Regions from separate parts of the Paenibacillus konkukensis genome, predicted to be linked through region 1. Evidence: a T-box and tRNA genes for the amino acid it is inferred to sense, from the RefSeq annotation. Region 1 holds a T-box; the other holds one or more tRNA genes.

Region 1 (6,246 bases):
TTCATCGCCCGAAATTCTTCCTCCGTCATTCCGCTCCAAATTTCGACAATAACCCCCGGCTGGTCCGTCCCTTCATAAAATTCAACTTCCGGATAATTCGCCCGCACGTCCTTCAACCATTTTGAATAATTTGGCCTGTAATCGGGTAAGATTTGATATTCAACAAATACCTTGGACATATTTTTGACCCCCATTGCTTTATTTTAATGTAGAAAATGATACACTAATAATATGCTTACCCGCCTGCTTTTCACAATCATATGAAAACGGGCGTGCCTTACGAATCGTATAACTATAGCTTTAGCATATGCTTACGAAGAAAGCTTTCCTTGCGGAAAGCTCAGTACATGCTTACGAAGAAAGCTTTCCTTGCGGAAAGCTCTTAGGAGGAAAAACATCATGGACAGCGGAACACATCTAGTGATCGGATTCGGTCTGGCCGGTCTCGCATACGTCGATCCCGTCGTAGCCTCAGACCCTACGGTGGCTACCGCCGTGCTCATCGGAACCGTGCTCGGACAGCAGGCTCCCGATGCGGACACGCTGCTGCGTCTTAAGGACAACGCGACGTACATTAAGAACCACCGCGGCCGGTCCCATTCGCTGCCGGCTCTGTTTATCTGGACGGCGCTCATTACGCTCGGGCTCATGCTCGGCTTCGCCAATCTGCCGGTCTGGCATGTGGCGATGTGGGTGTTTATCGCGGTAGCGTTTCACGTCTTTATCGACCTGTTCAACACCTACGGAACGCAAGCGCTCAGACCCTTTTCGGAAAAGTGGGTTTCGTGGAACATCATTCATATATTCGACCCTGTCATTTTTATTTCCCACGTTATCGCTATTTTTATATGGTGCGTCCATCTGGCGGACCCGGCGACCATTTTCCCCATTTTATACCTGTTCTTAGCAGTGTATTATATTTGGAGATCGTGGTATCATCATTACTTGGAGTCTCATCTGTACCAAAAGGATACGCGATATGAGCAGGGCGACCGGTACTACCTGATCCCTACTTTTCATCTATATGTATGGCAAATCGTCAAGCATAAAAAGAACGGCCATTTCGTGCTCGGCGAATACCGCCACAATACGATCAAATGGGTCGACGAAACGTCCTGCGCCGTGCATCCGGCGGTGGAAGCGTCCAAAAAGCATAGCGATATCGCGGCGTTCTTATATTTCACTTCCTTCGCCTGCGCCGATATCCGCCATCATGAATGGGGGTATGAAGTGCGCTGGGCCGACGTCAGATACCGCCACCGCAGGCAGTATCCGTTCGTAGCGGTAGTCATGCTGGATAAGGAACTGAACCCGCTGGATTCATACGTCGGATGGCTGAGCGATTCCAGGCTGGAGAAGAAGCTGCGCGTCAATACGTAGAATGCGAAGCGAGTTAGCAGAACAGACGGAAGATCGGACTGCGGAGGCGGCCCTTTTTTTTCATCGTTGCGGGGCCAGCGCCTCCTCCGGATTACTTTCGGGGGAGCCTCCGGATATCCACAGGAAATTTGCTGCGCATCATTTCCTATACAACAAAAAAGCCCAAGGAGTGACTCCTTGAGCTTCTATGTCTGTGACCATTCTCGATTAACGGAATTGACCTGCCAGCGATTGCTCAGCGATTTGGACCAGACGACGAGTGATGTGACCACCGATCGCGCCCGTGTCACGAGATGCCATGTAACCGTAGTACCCGTCTTGTGGGATTTGAATACCCAACTCTTGAGCTACCTCATACTTCAATTGATCTAAAGCTTGGGAAGCTTGTGGAACTACCAATGTGTTACTGTTGCCGGATTGTCCTTGTGCCATGATGATCAGCACTCCTTTCAATCTGAATGATATCTTTGATGTATTTGCAAGCTTGCAAAGTTATTATGTGACGTACACCAAAAACTATTCACACATTTTGAAAAAATCTTACCGATTTTCAAATACTCTTCGGAAAGGCGGTACAACCCGCATGAACAAAGGACTAGCCCTCTTCTTCGCTGTCGTCGGCACCGTGCTTCTGGCCTGCATCAGCCTCGCTCTCAGTCTCGGAAACGTCTGGCTCGTGTTGTTATTTACGATATTGTCCGTTGGTTTTATCGGCTTCGGCTTCGTCGTCAAAGCCAAGATGAGAAAGCGAAATGGCGGTTAAAGAACGATAAAGCCCATTCTTTCCTTCACTTGGGTGAGCACTTTCTCCGCTTGCTGCGACGCTTTGTCGGCGCCTTGACGCAAAATATCGTAGAGTTCTCCGGATTTACGGATCTCCTGATAGCGCTGCTGAACCGGCTCCAGAACAGCTACTACCTGCTCGGCCAGCTCTTTCTTGAACGGTCCGTATCCGAGACCTTCGTATTGCGCTTCGATTTCGGCGATCGTCTTGTCCGAGCATTGGGCGTAGATGCTGATCAGATTACTGACCTCAGGCTTGTTCTGGGGATCGAATCTCACTTCACGGCCCGAGTCGGTTACGGCTCGGCTTATTTTTTTGCGGATAACGTCCGGCGTATCGAGCATGGCGATGAAGCTGCCTTGGTTCGCGCTGCTTTTGCTCATTTTCTTGGAAGCGTCGTCCAGCGACATGATGCGCGCGCCCACCTTCGGGAAATATCCTTCCGGAACGGTGAACGTGTCGCCGTAGCGCTGATTGAATCGCTGCGCCAAATCGCGCGTCAGCTCCAAATGCTGCTTCTGGTCGTCTCCTACCGGAACCAGATCGGCGTTGTACAGCAATATATCCGCGGCCATCAGGGAAGGATACGTGAAGAGACCCGCCCCGACCGAGTCTTTGCCGGCCGCCTTATCCTTGAATTGGGTCATCCGCTCCAGCTCGCCCATATAGGTCAGCGTCGTCAGCATCCAGCCGAGCTCGGCGTGCTGGCGCACATGCGACTGCAGGAAGACGGTCGATTTGGCGGGATCGATGCCGGCCGCAATGTACAGCGCCACCACCGCTTCGCTCTGCTCGCGCAGCGCCGCGGGGTCCTGAGGGACGGTAATCGCGTGCAGATCGACCGCCATAAAATAACAATCATGCGTGTGCTGAAGCGCTACGAAGTTTTTCAACGCCCCGATGTAATTGCCCAAGGTCAATTGTCCGCTCGGCTGCATGCCGGATAATACTCTTTTCATGATGTGATTCCTCCTAAATATGATGGATACTGCTGCTTTTCCCCACGCAAAAAGGCCCTTCCGCCGCAAGGGACGAAAGGACCGTGGTGCCACCCTAATTTGCCTCGACGTTCGCCGGAATATGTTCCGGATCGGAATCGAAGCCTTCACCTCTTATAACGGAGAGTACCCGGACCGGCCTAACCGCGCCGATAGCGTACAAGCCTGCCGCTTGCCCCGCTTACTTGCGCATCGTTCAGCCGTCAGCTCAAGGACCCATTCAACGCCATCCGTCTACCGGTTCACAGCACCCACCGGCTCTCTGCAAGACTGTAATGCCGCCTACTTGCTCCTGTCATCGCTTGCTGTCTATCGAAATGTGACTCATGTGAAAAGCTTGCTTGTTGTTTATCATAAACAAACGGCTTGGCCATGTCAACTTTTTGCGAAATCTCCCTTAAGGCGCCGCATCCGCCCGCCCGGCGGAATTTTTCTTGCGTTGCATGTCCTATATACGGCTTATCCCGCATATTATATAATGATAATTATTACGAATTAAGACAAAGGGAGAAATGTCCATTGCACACATCCATCATGCGCTGGAGCACCCATGTGCTCACCCTAATTTGCGTTGTCATGCTGTTTCTCATCTACACCCAAAAGCAGCCGCTCGACCTCAGCTTCCTAAGCAGTCCGGCGATGCAGAGCTTCAAGACGCTGTTTCTGAGCATCATTCTGGAGGCATTTCCCTTTGTGCTGCTGGGTGTACTCGTGTCCGCCGTGCTCCAGATGTTCGTGTCCGAGCAGACGATCCGCCGTCTTGTGCCGCGCAATCCGCTGCTCGGCATCCTGTTCGCCTGCGTAGTCGGCATTATTTTTCCGCTGTGCGAATGCGGCATGATCCCGGTCATCCGGCGGCTGCTGCGCAAAGGCATGCCCGTCTACGTGGCGGTCGTCTTTATCCTGGTCGGACCGATCATTAACCCGGTCGTTTACGCTTCGACCTACATGGCTTTCCGCAGCCGTCCCGAAGTCGCTTATTCCCGGATGGGACTCGCCTTTATCGTAGCGCTGGCCATCGGCTTAATCATCTATAAATTCGTCCGCTCGAACCCGCTGCGCGGCGCATCCATCCCGGTCGTTCCGAGCGCTCGGGACCATCTACATACGCATTCCCACGGTCATGACCACGGGCAGGTTCATCGCCATGCAGGCCAGAGCCACCGCGGACATTTGCCTGTTCAGCAAAGGCATCAGCCTCAAGGACATAGCCATTCGCATGACCATGCGCACTCGCATCATGAACATTCTCATCTACATCACGACGCTCATGATCACGCCGGTCATAATCACGATCATTCGCACGGAGGGCATACCGGATTTACGGGGCGCATCTTGGGCGTGCTCGGCCACGCTTCCGACGAATTTTTCGAGATGGGCAAATACTTAATGTTCGGCGCGCTCATCACAGCGGCTCTGCAGACGGTCATTTCCCGGGACAGCCTCGTATCCATCGGGCAAGGGGAAATTCAATCGCATCTGTTCATGATGGCCTTCGCTTTTATTTTGTCCTTATGCTCTACCTCGGACGCGTTCGTGGCTTCTTCGTTCGCCTCGACGTTCTCGACCGGATCGCTGCTGACGTTCCTCGTCTTCGGTCCGATGCTGGACATCAAAAGCCTGCTGATGCTGCTGTCCGCCTTCAAGACGCGGTTCGTCGCCGCGCTGTCCGTACTGATCGTCGTTGTCGTTTTCGTATGTTCCCTGCTGTTCGAGCGTTTATTTCTCACTTAAAGGAGCGTGCCGTCTGTGAGTCCGCGATTACTGGGCCTTCATCAATTTATTAAATCCGCCATTTTGTTCGGATTCGCGGTATACATCGCTTATTTGATCAAAACGGACAATATCCTGTTCTACATCGCTCCCCGGATGGTCGATTATGTCAAGTGGTCGGCGATCGGCTTCTACGCCATAGCGGTGTATCAAGTGTATTTGGCCATCCGTTCCATGTGGGGGAGCGCAGCCTCATGCGATTGCGACCATGATCATACCCCTTCGCGGTCCGTGCTCAAAAATGCCGTCATTTACGGCTTATTCGCCATTCCGCTGCTGCTTGGGTTTCTGCTCCCGGATACGTCGATGGGCAGCAGCCTCGCCGCCAAGAAGGGAATGAACCTGAACAGCGCAGGCTCCGTACGCAAGGACGCTACGGCCGCTGTCCCCTCTTCTCCGCCGCAGACAGGGCAAAATCCGCCCGCAGGCGGCGCTGCGGCGCCAAACACACCGGCACAGCAGCCGGGAAATGCCGCAACTAACGCACCCGGAGGAACCGCCGATGCCGCTTCGGGCAATTTGGACGACTTGTTCCCGTCGGATAAATTCACGGCGCAGTACGCCAAATTCGCCAAGCAGCTGTACACGTCGGATCTGATCAAAGTCAAGGAAGATTTGTTCATCGAGACGCTGACGTCCGTCGATTTGTACATGGACCGCTTTGTCGGCAAAAAAATGGAGATGACCGGCTTCGTCTACAGGCAGGAGGATATGAAGGACAATCAATTCGTCGTCGGCCGCTTCTCGGTTCAATGCTGCTCCGCCGACGCCACTCCGTTCGGCGTTCTCGTACAGTATGACCGCGCCCAAAACTTCGCCGACGACTCCTGGGTTACCGTAACCGGAACGATTGAAAAAACCAAATTTAACGATATGGAAATCATGATGCTAAAAGTCGAGAAAATCGCCAAAGCCGAGCCCGCGAAATCGCAATACGTCTATCCGAACTTCGATTTCGGCACATGAGCATCTAACATGTCACTCGCCATTATAAACGCCCGCTCTTGTCATTGACCGCTCTTCCGGGCAAGGTCTCCATTGCCTCATGACAGATCGTACAAGGTTTTGATACAATGGAGGCGTCGTTACATAACGAATCCGATCCCATATACCTTTTTGCGCAAAGGAGACCTCATCTTATGATCAAGCAAATCGATTGGCAAGGAACACCCGCCTATACGCTGGAGAACGATCGACTTATCGTCTCGATCTGCCCTGCCATCGGCAACAACGTATACAGCATTTGGGACAAAACGCTGCAGCGCGAAATGCTGCGCGTTCCCGCAGCGCCGTCCGCCATGGCGGAGCAGC
Region 2 (6,246 bases), 320 kb from region 1:
ATCGTTGCGCTCCGGCAGCGGGCCGGCTATCAGGGTAGATACGGATATTTTCATTTGTTGAAAATACAATTCGATTTGCCGGTTGAGGCGATACGAAGCATCGTCGGCAAACTGGTAAAAATCGTTTTTGGCCGCTTTCATATAGAAATATTGCGACAGCGCGCCCGTCAGCAATATGGAGGACAGCGCCGCCGCCAGCAGGATAACAATCAGCTTGACTTTGATCGAGCGGCGGCTGAACCAGCTTCCCGCATTCATAGGCCTAACCCTTTGCGGTACTCGTTAGGAGTCACCAGCGCGACATGCTTGAATACGCGATTGAAATAGGGCAGCGTGGCGAAACCGACATCCTCGGCGATTTCATATACCTTTTTATCCGAAGTCCGAAGGAGCTCCATCGCTTTTTCAATGCGGATATAATTCAAATAGTTCACAAAGCTTTTGCCTGTATATTGTTTGAACAGCACTCCGAAATACGAAGGACTCAAATTGGAGTAATCCGCCATTTGTTTCAGCGTCAATTCGTCCTGCATATGCGCCCCCATATACTCGCAGGCGCGTTTGATGACCAATCTCATATTGTTCCCGGCAAACTGGGGGTAACGAAGCGTCCATTCGTGCAGCAGATCGTGAAATACGTGCCGCACCCGCTGTTCGTTCAAATCCTCCGGAAGTGAGGCATCCTGAAATTCCGGATGAATGATCTTGATATATTCCGTGAGCTTCCCCATAAAAATGCGAAGATAACTGGTTTGGGAGCCCTGATCCAGCGAACGTCCGCCCAGAATCGCATGCAATATCCGGTCGGTCTGTTCAAACAGCCCGATCGGCTCGAATTCATGCAACCGGTCGATGAACCGCTGAATGTCGCGCAATATTTGATTCGGCTCTATGCACGTTTCCAGCCTGCCGACAGAACGAGACAGCGCGGAGTGAAGCTCGACCTCCGAGATGGGCTTCAGTAAATATTCGGATACATGCAGCCGGATCGCATTTTGCGCATAAGAGAATCGGTCATGCCCGCTGATAATGATAGTCACCACCGGCAGCCGCTGATTGCGAATCCGGTGAATCAGCTCCAGACCATCCTGATCCGGCAGCTGAATATCGGTGATGACCACCGTCGGCCATAGCTCCTGCATCAGGCGCCAGCCTTCTTCACAGCTTGCGGCCTCCCCCGTAACCTTGAATCCGTCCAGCTGATGCACCATTTCCACAAGCGCATCCCTAATCAGCAGTTCGTCTTCCACGACAAGCACATGATACACTGTAATCCCCCCAATACCGCGCAGGGTGCTAAGCTATCCCTTGACCGAACCCATCATCATGCCTTTGCTGAAATATTTTTGCATGAACGGATACACCATAAGCAGAGGCAAGGCCGTCAGCAGAATAGCTGCATGCGGTACGGCGGGGGTATAGCTGTACCCGGTATCCGTAACAACGAGCCCCAGCTCGGAGGAGTTCACGATCAGGATTTGGCGAAGAAACACCTGGAGCGGATATAAATTGGCATCATTCAAATACAAAATCGCTTGAAAGTAAGTATTCCAATTAGCCACCGTATAAAATAACGTAAAAGTGATTAGCACCGGCAGCGAAACCGGAAGGATGATCCGCCATAATATTTTAAATTCCCCGCAGCCGTCGATCCGGGCCGACTCTTTGATTTCGACGGGCAAAGTCTGAAAATAGCTGCGCATCACAATCAGGTTAAAGGGAGCGATCGCTCCCGCAAGCCATATGGACCAATACGAATTGATCAGTCCGAGCCCATGGATCACCAGGTAAGTTGGAATCATTCCGCCCTGAAATAGCATTGAGAACAGCACGATGACATTGACGGCCGCCCTGCCCTTTACCCCCGGATGAGAAAGCCCGTAAGCCATAAGCGTCGACAGCGCCATATTGATGAGCGTTCCTACTGCGGTAATGTAAATAGCATTATAGAAAGCGCGCGTAAATTGGGCGTTGTCCAGCAAAAACCTGTATGCTTCCAGCGTCCATTCCTCAGGCCATAGAACAACGCCTTTCAGCAGCAGCTCCTTGCTCGACGCAAAAGAACTGGACAAAGTAAACAGCAACGGGAAGACGACGGTCGCCGCCAAACCGATGAGGATGACGGTCACGCAAGTATTGAAGACATTATCCTTAAAAGACTGTCCCGCTTTCATCCGCTAGATCACCCCTTCCTCGCCGAATTTGCGCGCCAGCTTGTTGGCAGTCAGCACCAGCGTAAGACCGACAATCGATTTAAACATGCCGACGACCGCCGAGTAGCTGTAATCCCGCTGAAGTATGCCGGTACGATACACATACGTATCGAATACGTCGGATACGCCCACATTGAGCGGATTTTGCAGCAAGAAAATATGCTCGAACCCGATATCCATAAAATGACCCAGTCTTAAAATGAACAGCACGATAACGACATAGCGAATGCCCGGCAGCGTAATATGCCATATTTGCCGAAACCGCCCCGCACCGTCCACCTTGGCCGCCTCATACAACGACGGATCGATGGAGGCCATCGTGGCCAAATATAAAATCGATCCCCATCCCGCACCCTGCCACATATTTTGCAGCAGCCACATCGGACGCAGCCACTCCGATTTCGTAAACAGCTCGATTTTACCGAAGCCGGCCGACACCAGCCATTGATTGATAATTCCGTCTTGTGAAGAGAACAGAGTCATCGTCATGGACACGATAACGACCCAGGAAATAAAATGCGGTCCGTACATGATGGTCTGTACGGTGTTCCGAATCGTTTTCAGTCTGGATTCGTTCAATAGCAAAGCGAGGATGATAGGAGCCGGGAAAAAAAACAGGATATCCAAACAAGCGAAAGCAAATGTATTTGTAAGCAGTAACGGAAAATCCGGTTCGGTAAATAACCTGTTGAAATTATCCATACCGACCCATGGACTGCTCCACATGCCGGAAAACGGATCATAGCGCTGAAACGAAATAAGTAATCCAAGCATGGGCACATACTTAAAGATCAGGAAATAAACCAATCCCGGCAAAATCATGACATAAAACGGAAGATGGGCTGCGATCCGCGCTTTTTTTAGACCCTGCCCGACGGATGCAGCTGCTGCTTGAGCACCTCTCATAATGACCTCCAATGTATAAACGGCATTTGAACTCATTATAGAGGCTCATCCTGTGAATTGCGTTCCCCAATATATCGATTTCTTAACTGATTTCACTTTGTTATCGATGATCGGCAGACCCTAGTATAAGTTCGAGGAAACGCTTTCATAAAACTATCATACATTACGACTCCAGCGGGTTTGAATACAATTGCCAGCCGGAAAAGTGAGTATTTCGGACACATAGCGGATTTAAGATCGACTGGGGATTTTCGTATAAAATACAAAAAAGCATGAATCTTAAAGATTCATGCTTTTTTGTATGCCGGTGAAGGGACTCGAACCCCCACGGTTTCCCTCACGATTTTGAGTCGCGCGCGTCTGCCAATTCCGCCACACCGGCAAGTATGGCGTGCCCTAAGAGATTCGAACTCCTGACCTTTTGATTCGTAGTCAAACGCTCTATCCAGCTGAGCTAAGGGCACATAATTATGAAGTTTTACTTGGTGCCGAAGACCAGACTTGAACTGGTACGGTAGTCACCTACCGCAGGATTTTAAGTCCTGTGCGTCTGCCGATTCCGCCACTCCGGCGTAAAAAAATGGAGGCGCCACCCAGACTCGAACTGGGGGTAAAGCTTTTGCAGAGCTCTGCCTTACCACTTGGCTATGGCGCCAGGTAACATATGGAGCGGAAGACGGGAATCGAACCCGCGACCCTCGCCTTGGCAAGGCGATGCTCTACCGCTGAGCCACTTCCGCATAAAATAAACTGGGGATCTAGGATTCGAACCTAGGCATGACGGAGTCAAAGTCCGTTGCCTTACCGCTTGGCTAATCCCCAATATAAACATGGGGCGATCGATGGGACTTGAACCCACGAATGCCGGAGCCACAATCCGGTGCGTTAACCCCTTCGCCACGACCGCCACAGCTATAATAAAAAAATTGGCAGGGGCAGCAGGAATCGAACCCACACCAAAGGTTTTGGAGACCTTTGTTCTACCTTTAAACTATGCCCCTATAATATGGTGGAGGCTGATGGATTCGAACCACCGAACTCGTCAGAGAACAGATTTACAGTCTGCTGCGTTTGGCCACTTCGCTAAGCCTCCATATTATGTTGTAATCAATGGTGCCGTCGAGAGGACTTGAACCCCCAACCTACTGATTACAAGTCAGTTGCTCTACCAATTGAGCTACAACGGCGTAACACATTGTGTAGTACATGGTGGCTCGGGACGGAATCGAACCGCCGACACGAGGATTTTCAGTCCTCTGCTCTACCGACTGAGCTACCGAGCCTTACTATACATTCGCTTCTGACTTAAATGGCGGAGCCGACGGGATTCGAACCCGCGGTCTCCTGCGTGACAGGCAGGCATGTTAGGCCTCTACACCACGGCTCCACACTATAAAAGATAAATTGGTTGCGGGGGCAGGATTTGAACCTGCGGCCTTCGGGTTATGAGCCCGACGAGCTACCGGGCTGCTCCACCCCGCGTCGTTGAAGTTTATATGGTGGAGGCTGAGGGGATCGAACCCCCGACCCTCTGCTTGTAAGGCAGATGCTCTCCCAGCTGAGCTAAGCCTCCATATAACCATTATAACATAAATGGTGACCCGTAGGGGATTCGAACCCCTGTTACCTCCGTGAAAGGGAGGTGTCTTAACCCCTTGACCAACGGGCCTTACTGCTACGGAGAGAGAGGGATTCGAACCCTCGAGACGCTTGTGACGCCTACACGATTTCCAATCGTGCTCCTTCGGCCAACTCGGACACCTCTCCATATGGCTCCCCGAACAGGACTCGAACCTGTGACAACTCGATTAACAGTCGAGTGCTCTACCAACTGAGCTATCAGGGAATGTACCGCTTGGCGACGTTCTACTCTCCCAGAACCCTTCGGTTCAAGTACCATCGACGCTGGAGGGCTTAACGGTCGTGTTCGAGATGGGAACGCGTGGTTCCCCTCCGCCATCATCACCAAACGGTATGACTTGTTCAAGGCTTGCGCCTTGAAAACTAGATACGAAACTCGTGCGCGTTTGTGAGCAATGGTTATTTGTTCTTCCCGGTTTGTTTCCGGGCCCCGAGAAAGTATTTGGAGTCAGCTTCGAAGCTACTCTTCACTTTCTTGGGAACTAGGTTAAGCCCTCGACCGATTAGTATTCGTCAGCTCCACACGTTGCCGTGCTTCCACCCCGAACCTATCTACCTCGTCGTCTTCAAGGGGTCTTACTTACTGGGAAATCTCATCTTGAGGGGGGCTTCACGCTTAGATGCTTTCAGCGCTTATCCCGTCCGTACGTAGCTATCCAGCCATGCTCCTGGCGGAACAACTGGTACACCAGCGGTACGTCCATCCCGGTCCTCTCGTACTAAGGACAGCTCCTCTCAAATTTCCTACGCCCACGACAGATAGGGACCGAACTGTCTCACGACGTTCTGAACCCAGCTCGCGTACCGCTTTAATGGGCGAACAGCCCAACCCTTGGGACCTACTTCAGCCCCAGGATGCGATGAGCCGACATCGAGGTGCCAAACCTCCCCGTCGATGTGGACTCTTGGGGGAGATAAGCCTGTTATCCCCAGGGTAGCTTTTATCCGTTGAGCGATGGCCCTTCCATTCGGTACCACCGGATCACTAAGCCCGACTTTCGTCCCTGCTCGACCTGTTTGTCTCGCAGTCAAGCTCCCTTCTGCCTTTGCACTCTTCGAATGATTTCCAACCATTCTGAGGGAACCTTGGGGCGCCTCCGTTACGCTTTAGGAGGCGACCGCCCCAGTCAAACTGCCCACCTGACACTGTCCCCATACCGGTTCACGGTACCAGGTTAGAACTCCGATACGATCAGGGTGGTATCCCAACGTCGCCTCCACACAAGCTGGCGCTCATGCTTCTCAGGCTCCCACCTATCCTGTACAGATCGTACCAAAGTCCAATATCAAGCTGCAGTAAAGCTCCATGGGGTCTTTCCGTCTTGTCGCGGGTAACCTGCATCTTCACAGGTATTAAAATTTCACCGGATCTCTCGTTGAGACAGCGCCCAAGTCGTTACGCCATTCGTGCGGGTCAGAATTTACCTGACAAGGAATTTCGCTACCTTAGGACCGTTATAGTTACGGCCGCCGTTTACTGGGGCTT

The links. The T-box of region 1 lies ahead of trpS (tryptophan--tRNA ligase). A T-box ahead of a tRNA ligase gene usually reads a tRNA of that ligase, here a tRNA-Trp.
Region 2: it encodes a tRNA-Trp, which carries the amino acid that the T-box ahead of trpS (tryptophan--tRNA ligase) is inferred to sense. The anticodon was not compared.

The regions. Positions count from the first base shown of each region.
Region 1 is NZ_CP027059.1:2,982,500-2,988,745, forward strand. Features, by position in the region: gene SK3146_RS12735 (hypothetical protein) at 1-179, opposite strand, end outside; gene SK3146_RS12740 (metal-dependent hydrolase) at 400-1,380, shown strand; gene SK3146_RS12745 (alpha/beta-type small acid-soluble spore protein) at 1,588-1,812, opposite strand; gene SK3146_RS12750 (DUF5325 family protein) at 1,964-2,143, shown strand; gene trpS (tryptophan--tRNA ligase) at 2,140-3,123, opposite strand; T-box leader at 3,189-3,470, opposite strand; gene SK3146_RS12760 (permease) at 3,697-4,896, shown strand; gene SK3146_RS12765 (TIGR03943 family putative permease subunit) at 4,912-5,901, shown strand; gene SK3146_RS12770 (aldose 1-epimerase) at 6,075-6,246, shown strand, end outside.
Region 2 is NZ_CP027059.1:3,302,805-3,309,050, forward strand. Features, by position in the region: gene SK3146_RS14080 (sensor histidine kinase) at 1-258, opposite strand, end outside; gene SK3146_RS14085 (response regulator) at 255-1,268, opposite strand; gene SK3146_RS14090 (carbohydrate ABC transporter permease) at 1,302-2,174, opposite strand; gene SK3146_RS14095 (ABC transporter permease) at 2,178-3,119, opposite strand; tRNA gene SK3146_RS14100 (tRNA-Leu) at 3,422-3,501, opposite strand; tRNA gene SK3146_RS14105 (tRNA-Arg) at 3,507-3,583, opposite strand; tRNA gene SK3146_RS14110 (tRNA-Leu) at 3,603-3,691, opposite strand; tRNA gene SK3146_RS14115 (tRNA-Cys) at 3,701-3,774, opposite strand; tRNA gene SK3146_RS14120 (tRNA-Gly) at 3,785-3,859, opposite strand; tRNA gene SK3146_RS14125 (tRNA-Gln) at 3,870-3,941, opposite strand; tRNA gene SK3146_RS14130 (tRNA-His) at 3,951-4,026, opposite strand; tRNA gene SK3146_RS14135 (tRNA-Trp) at 4,047-4,120, opposite strand; tRNA gene SK3146_RS14140 (tRNA-Tyr) at 4,127-4,212, opposite strand; tRNA gene SK3146_RS14145 (tRNA-Thr) at 4,231-4,306, opposite strand; tRNA gene SK3146_RS14150 (tRNA-Phe) at 4,327-4,402, opposite strand; tRNA gene SK3146_RS14155 (tRNA-Asp) at 4,430-4,506, opposite strand; tRNA gene SK3146_RS14160 (tRNA-Met) at 4,525-4,601, opposite strand; tRNA gene SK3146_RS14165 (tRNA-Val) at 4,617-4,692, opposite strand; tRNA gene SK3146_RS14170 (tRNA-Glu) at 4,714-4,788, opposite strand; tRNA gene SK3146_RS14175 (tRNA-Ser) at 4,798-4,886, opposite strand; tRNA gene SK3146_RS14180 (tRNA-Asn) at 4,890-4,965, opposite strand; rRNA gene rrf (5S ribosomal RNA) at 4,973-5,089, opposite strand; rRNA gene SK3146_RS14190 (23S ribosomal RNA) at 5,244-6,246, opposite strand, start outside.